2 linked regions of the Microbulbifer sp. GL-2 genome follow. Each later gene encodes a partner of the first gene's protein in a complex. Links are inferred from orthologs where the notes say so. Each region holds a gene or a part of one and is shown on either strand. Other genes may lie near its edges.

Region 1 (3,013 bases):
TTTTTCCAATCGTTACGACGGCCCATGCCGTGACGCGTACGCTTGGTTTTGCCTTTAACGTTTACGGTGCGAACTAGTTCAACAGAAACGTTAAACAGTTTTTCAACCGCAGCCTTGATCTCAGCTTTTTCGGCATCGGTGGATACCTTAAAAACCACTTGGTTGGCACTGTCGGCCAGCCCTGCAGCTTTTTCGGAAATTACCGGGCCCAGCAGTACTTTGTAGAGTCGCTCTTGGTTCATCCCAGCACCTCTTCAATTTTCTTGAGCGCAGAAACGGTAACCACGACCTTATCAAAACGAATCAGGCTTACGGGATCGATTGCCTGTACATCGCGGACATCGATCTTGTGCAAGTTGCGTGAGGCAAGGTAGAGGTTTTCACTAACCTCTTCAGTCACGATCAGCGCTTCGGACAGGTCAAACTGGGCCAGCTTGCTTACCAACTGCTTGGTCTTGGGAGCGTCCACATTGAAGGACTCAACCACTACCAGGCGTTCTTGACGAGCCAGCTCAGACAAAATGCAACGCAGCGCGGCGCGGTACATTTTCTTGTTCAGCTTAACGCTGTGATCACGCGGGTCAGCAGCGAAGGTTACGCCACCGGAACGCCACAACGGGCTGCGAATAGTACCGGCACGTGCACGGCCAGTACCCTTTTGGCGCCAGGGCTTTTTACCGCCACCGGAAACATCAGAACGGTTCTTCTGCGCCTTGGTACCCTGGCGAGCGCCGGCCATGTAGGCCACGACTGCCTGGTGTACCAGATCTTGGTTGAACTCACGTCCGAAGGTCACTTCAGAGACAGCTACTGTGCCTTTAGCGCCTTCGGGAGTAGCGATATTCAGTTCCATATCTATTTCCCCTCAGACTTAGGCTTTAACTGCCGGACGAACGATAACGTTGCCACCGGGAGCGCCGGGTACAGCACCTTTAACCAGCAACAGGTTACGTTCAGCATCGACACGAACAACTTCCAGGTTTTGCACGGTTACGCGCTCAGCACCCATATGTCCAGCCATCTTCTTGCCTTTCCATACGCGGCCAGGAGTCTGACACTGACCGATAGAACCGGGTGCGCGGTGAGACAAGGAGTTGCCGTGGGTTGCGTCTTGCATACTGAAATTCCAGCGCTTAACGCCGCCCTGGAAGCCTTTACCTTTGGAAGTGCCGGTTACATCGATCTTCTGGCCAGCTTCAAAACTGGAAACAGTGATTTCAGAACCGATTTCGAAAGTCTCTTCGGAACTATCTGTACGCAGTTCGAAAAGATTGGTGCCAGCCTCTACATTGGCTTTGGCGAAGTGGCCCGCTTCGGGCTTGGAGACACGGGAAGCCTTACGGTTACCCACTGCTACTTGAACAGCGGCATAGCCATCAGTTTCCTGAGTTTTCACTTGGGTGACGCGATTCGGAGCAACCTCAACAACGGTTACCGGAATGGATACGCCATCTTCAGTGAAGATGCGAGTCATGCCGCTCTTGCGGCCGACAATACCTATAGTCATCTTTATTAACCTCTCAGTGCACGGGGCTTTAACCCACTGCGGCCGCCCAATTTCAGAGCGTTACACTACCCGGACCTTTTTCGCCCGGGATTCGGTAGTTAGTAAAAGTGTTAGCCGAGACTAATTTGGACCTCAACACCGGCCGCCAGATCGAGCTTCATCAGCGCGTCGACGGTTTTCTCGGTAGGCTCAACGATGTCCAGCAAACGCTTGTGAGTACGGATTTCGTACTGGTCGCGAGCGTCTTTATTAACGTGCGGAGAAATCAGTACGGTGTACTTCTCTTTGCGAGTCGGCAGCGGGATTGGACCGCGAACTTGTGCGCCAGTGCGCTTAGCCGTCTCTACGATCTCCTGAGTGGACGCGTCGATCAGCTTGTGATCGAAGGCCTTCAGGCGAATACGGATACGTTGACCCTGCATGGAATCAAACTCCAACTTATTAACTAAAGAACGTCCTTTTCCGCAACCCCGAGGGCGGGCGAAAAGGAGCGCGAATTCTACGGGGAGCACGTCAGGCTGTCAACTGTACAGCCTGCTCAAATTTCAATCTGCACAAACTACAATGAAGTACCTGAAGTGGAACGAGGGAACAGAAATGACTATTGCCGCAAAATTGAGCCAATACCTGAATGACCAATCAGTCGACTACCACCTGGTTCAACACCCACACACACGAACCAGTCGAGAAAGCGCCCATGCCGCCCACGTCAGGGAGGACCAGGTAGCCAAGGCGATAATTCTGCAGGATAAGGAAGGCTATGTAATGGTGGTAATACCCGCAAGCAGCAGCCTGGATATGCGCGCAGTGCATACAGAAACTGGCCGTAACGAACTGGGGATGGTCGCAGAAAACCAACTCGGATCAATATTCCCGGATTGCGAACTGGGCGCCCTCCCCCCCATAGGCCAAGCCTACGGCATTACAACCCTGCTCGACAGCAGCCTCAGTCACCAGGAAACCATTTACTTTGAGGCCGGAGACCATGAGGAGCTGGTGGAGATGGATGGACCACAGTTCACCAAACTTTTTATGAGCAGCCACACCGCCGACCTGAGCAAGGACTGGCCATAATCTCATCAAGGGTATGGGGGCAAGGCAACGGATGCCCCCCCCCGGAGAAAGCTTTTGCCAAGGCTCACGATAATCGCGAGTAAAACCCCACCACTTTAAAGGACAGCAAACCTATTCAGCCGCTTGATGCTCCAGCGCTCCCAGGAAGGCCGCGATATCGCTTACCTGCCGCTGATTGAGCTTCTGCCCCAACTGGTACCAGGCCATATCGTAAATAGCGCGCTCAATGGTCTGTACACTGCCATCGTTAAAGTAAGGGGCGCCTCTGCTAACGTCGCGCAACATGGGAACTTTAAAACCATTCGATCAGCGTAATTGCCTGTAACCTAATAGCGACCTAAATCTTCTTGGTGTGGGTATTGGTTTACCAACCCCATCTTCTGGTACGCAGTTCCACACAGGGTTGAAGCATTATGACAACCCGAATAACCG
Region 2 (3,268 bases), 1.3 Mb from region 1 along the record:
AACTGCGCATTGCGCCTTCCTTATCGCGCTAGGCTCCCAGTATCCAGGCGGTCAGCTGCAGTACCAACCCCGCGTAAACGGCGGCCAGTATATCGTCGAGCATAATCCCAACGCCACCTCGCACTTGCCTATCAGCCCAGTTAATGGGGGGAGGTTTAGCGATGTCAAACAGGCGGAAAAGCACAAAGCCATACAGAGCCCAGCCCCAGCCAGCCGGAGCCAAAAACATAGTGAGCCAGTAACCCACCATCTCATCCCAGACAATGCCACCGTGGTCATGCACACCCAGCTTCTTGGCTGCCGCGCCACATAGATAACAACCCAGTAAACCGGTCAGGATAACGATACCCAGGTACCAGGCTGGAGACAGCCCCTGCATCAGCCACCAAAAGGGGATGGCGGCCAAAGTGCCAAAAGTGCCCGGCGCCTTAGGGGCGAGCCCGGAGCCAAACCCAAAGGCCAGTAACATGGTTGGGTCACGCAGGAGCTGGGGAAAAGTGGGATTCTGTCCGCTCATAGTGTTTGTATCCAAGGCCTATCAGGCATTCCTTTCTCGGTAAAAGCACCAACTCAAAAATGTCGGTAGCCCATTGAGGGGGCACGCCAGGGCTTTCCATTCTTCCAGCAACACACTTGTGCGTCGCCGCTTGCCAGGGTGCCAATAGCGGTTGCGGGCAAATCCAGTTTTTCCAATGCTTCCACTTTTTCTTGCGGCACAGTAAAACACAACTGGTAATCATCACCACCACCGGCGGCCATTGCCAGCGCCCTTTCTCCGGCAAGTGTCTGCGCCAAAGGTGCAACAGGCAGGCGCTCCAAATGGATATCCGCACTCACTTGGCTGGATTTACAAATATGAGCGAGATCCGCCAGCAGGCCATCGGATATATCCAGGGCGCTGCTAGCCAGTTCGGAAATCGCTGCCGCAGTGGCAAACTGCGGCTCGGGGAAATAATAGGCGCGCTCGACCTGCTGCCGCGTTGCGTCTAGCACCTTCTGCTCACCAAGAATCACTGGCAGTGCAGCCGCCGCCGCTCCCAGCGGGCCGCTGACATAGACTGAATCGCCGGGGCCGGCACCATCCCGACGCAAGGCCCGACTGGTTTGGCCAATTACCTGGATAGTAATCGACAGAGGACCGGCCGTGGTATCACCGCCCACCAGGGAAATGCCAAACTGCGCTGCAGTTTGCAACAGGCCACTGGCGAATTTTTGTAGCCAGGCGGCGTCACTGTGCGGCAGGGTCAACGCCAAGGTAAACCACAATGGGCGTGCATTCATAGCGGCCAGGTCACTGAGGTTAACCCGCAGCGCGCGAGCCGCTATAGCCGAGGGGTCAGCGTCGGCGGGAAAATGCCGGCCCGCCACCAGCGTATCCATGGAGGTAGCCAACTGGCCCTCGGCAGGTACCTGTAACAGAGCACAGTCATCGCCAATCCCCAGGGTTACCCCTTCCCCTTGTGGCGCAGAGGCAAAGAAGTCACGGATAATTTCAAATTCGCCGGGCGCAGTTCCCATATCCCACTTCAGGCTTTCTTATCCGCAGCCACTTCAGATGCACGAAGGTCTGCAGCAGTCTTGTCCAGGATGCCATTGATAAATTTGAAGGCATCGGTGGGACCAAATTTTTTTGCCAGTGCTACAGCTTCGTTAATCACAACTTTGTAGGGCACATCAATACGGTTTTTCAGCTCGTAAGTGGACATGCGCAGAAGGGCTCGGGACACTGGGTCCAGGTCTTCCACTTTTCGGTCCAGATGCGGCGTGAAGGCGTTTTCCACTTCGTCCAGACTCTTGGCAACACCGTGAAAAATATCGCGGAAATATTCCACGTCGGTCTTGCTCATATCGTTGTCAGCGTGGAACTCAGCTTCAATCGCACTGAGGCTGGCGCCAGCGATCTGCCATTGGTAGAGAGCCTGCATGGCGTAGTGACGCGCCTTACGGCGAGCGGATGCAGTTACAGTCATTGTCTTTTCCGGTAGATACTTCACAGAATGGGCAGTGCCGGCACAGCTTGCCGGCACTTCGGCAATTTAAATTTTGCCAAGCAGGGAAACCATTTCCAGGGCGGTCTCAGCGGCCTCACAGCCTTTGTTACCGGCCTTGGTACCGGAACGCTCGATCGCCTGTTCGATGGAATCCACAGTAAGCACGCCAAAAGTTACCGGGATACCAGTATTGAGGGATACCTGAGCCAGGCCTTTGGTGCATTCACCAGCGACATATTCGAAGTGCGGGGTGCCACCACGAATTACCGCACCCAAGGCGATAATGGCATCGAACTTCTTGGTCTCGGCCAGTTTTTGAGCGGCCAGTGGAAACTCGAAAGCGCCCGGAGCGTAGTAGATAGTAATATCTTCATCCTTGATGCCCTTGCGACGCAAGGTATCCAGGGCACCGTCTTTCAGGCTTTCAACCACAAAACTGTTCCAGCGACTTACCAGCAGTGCATACTTACCAGCACTGCCGACAAAATCCCCTTCGATTACTTGAATATTACTCATAGTTTTTAATCCGTATTTCTTTGCCACGATGCCGACAAAAACCGGCGTCACAGTTTTATTTACTCGTCGGCATTCAGGTACTCTTCCACTTCCAGCTCAAAACCGGAGATGGCGCTGAACTTGAAGGGAGCGCTCATGAGACGCATTTTGCGTACCTTAAGATCGCGCAGGATTTGTGAGCCTGTGCCCACCTGCTTGTATACAAGGTCCTGGCTGGGTCGCTGCTGCTTGCCGCTGATCAGCCAGTCGATGCTCTCTTCGATCTCTTCGGTGGTTTCGTTATGGCAAATAAGCACCACCACGCCCTTGCCCTCTTTCTCGATACGCTGCATGGCACGGCGGAAAGTCCACGGGATAAATTTCTCATCTCCGCGGCGAATAGTGAGTACATCGCGCAGGGTATTCCCTACATGCACCCGCACCAGGGTTGGCTCCTCAGGTGTCGGGTCGCCCTTAATAAAGGCAAAGTGACGCTCGCGACGGGCCTTGTCGAGGTAAGTGCGCAGTGTGAATTCACCGAACTCGGTGCGTACTTTACGCTCGTTAACGCACTCTACTGTTTTCTCATTAAGGGCGCGGTAATTAATCAGATCGGCAATGGTACCGATCTTGAGATTATGCTCTTTGGCAAACTTTTCCAGGTCCGGGCGGCGCGCCATGGTGCCGTCTTCGTTCATGATTTCAACGATCACTGCAGAGGGCTCAAAACCCGCCAGGCGGGACAGGTCGCAACCCGCTTCGGTGTGCCCCGCACGACTTAA

The links. The genes of interacting proteins can lie anywhere in the genome.
Region 2: the proteins of rpsJ (region 1) and nusB are in contact, whole or in part, in a solved structure (PDB 3D3B), measured with the Escherichia coli proteins. The link is inferred for Microbulbifer sp. GL-2 from one-to-one orthologs.

What each region holds. Positions count from the first base shown.
Region 1 is NZ_AP019807.1:908,600-911,612, forward strand. The notes cover bases 274-3,013. They hold rpsJ (30S ribosomal protein S10), read right to left. Parts: upstream 1,930-3,013; coding sequence 1,618-1,929; downstream 274-1,617. Other genes in these bases: rplD (50S ribosomal protein L4), read right to left, coding at 274-853; rplC (50S ribosomal protein L3), read right to left, coding at 872-1,507; GL2_RS04120 (aminoacyl-tRNA deacylase), read left to right, coding at 2,105-2,581; GL2_RS21420 (hypothetical protein), read right to left, coding at 2,693-2,866. Also shown: rplW (50S ribosomal protein L23), read right to left, coding at 1-242; more of rplD, read right to left, coding at 239-273. UniProt on the Escherichia coli protein: Involved in the binding of tRNA to the ribosomes. Part of the processive rRNA transcription and antitermination complex (rrnTAC). The complex forms an RNA-chaperone ring around the RNA exit tunnel of RNA polymerase (RNAP).
Region 2 is NZ_AP019807.1:2,197,929-2,201,196, reverse strand. Bases 249-3,171 are described here. They hold nusB (transcription antitermination factor NusB), read right to left. Parts: upstream 1,971-3,171; coding sequence 1,527-1,970; downstream 249-1,526. Other genes in these bases: ribBA (bifunctional 3,4-dihydroxy-2-butanone-4-phosphate synthase/GTP cyclohydrolase II), read right to left, coding at 2,567-3,171; ribE (6,7-dimethyl-8-ribityllumazine synthase), read right to left, coding at 2,037-2,507; thiL (thiamine-phosphate kinase), read right to left, coding at 571-1,518; GL2_RS09585 (phosphatidylglycerophosphatase A), read right to left, coding at 249-517. Also shown: GL2_RS09590 (TIGR02281 family clan AA aspartic protease), read right to left, coding at 1-10; more of GL2_RS09585, read right to left, coding at 29-248; more of ribBA, read right to left, coding at 3,172-3,268. UniProt on the Escherichia coli protein: Part of the processive rRNA transcription and antitermination complex (rrnTAC). The complex forms an RNA-chaperone ring around the RNA exit tunnel of RNA polymerase (RNAP).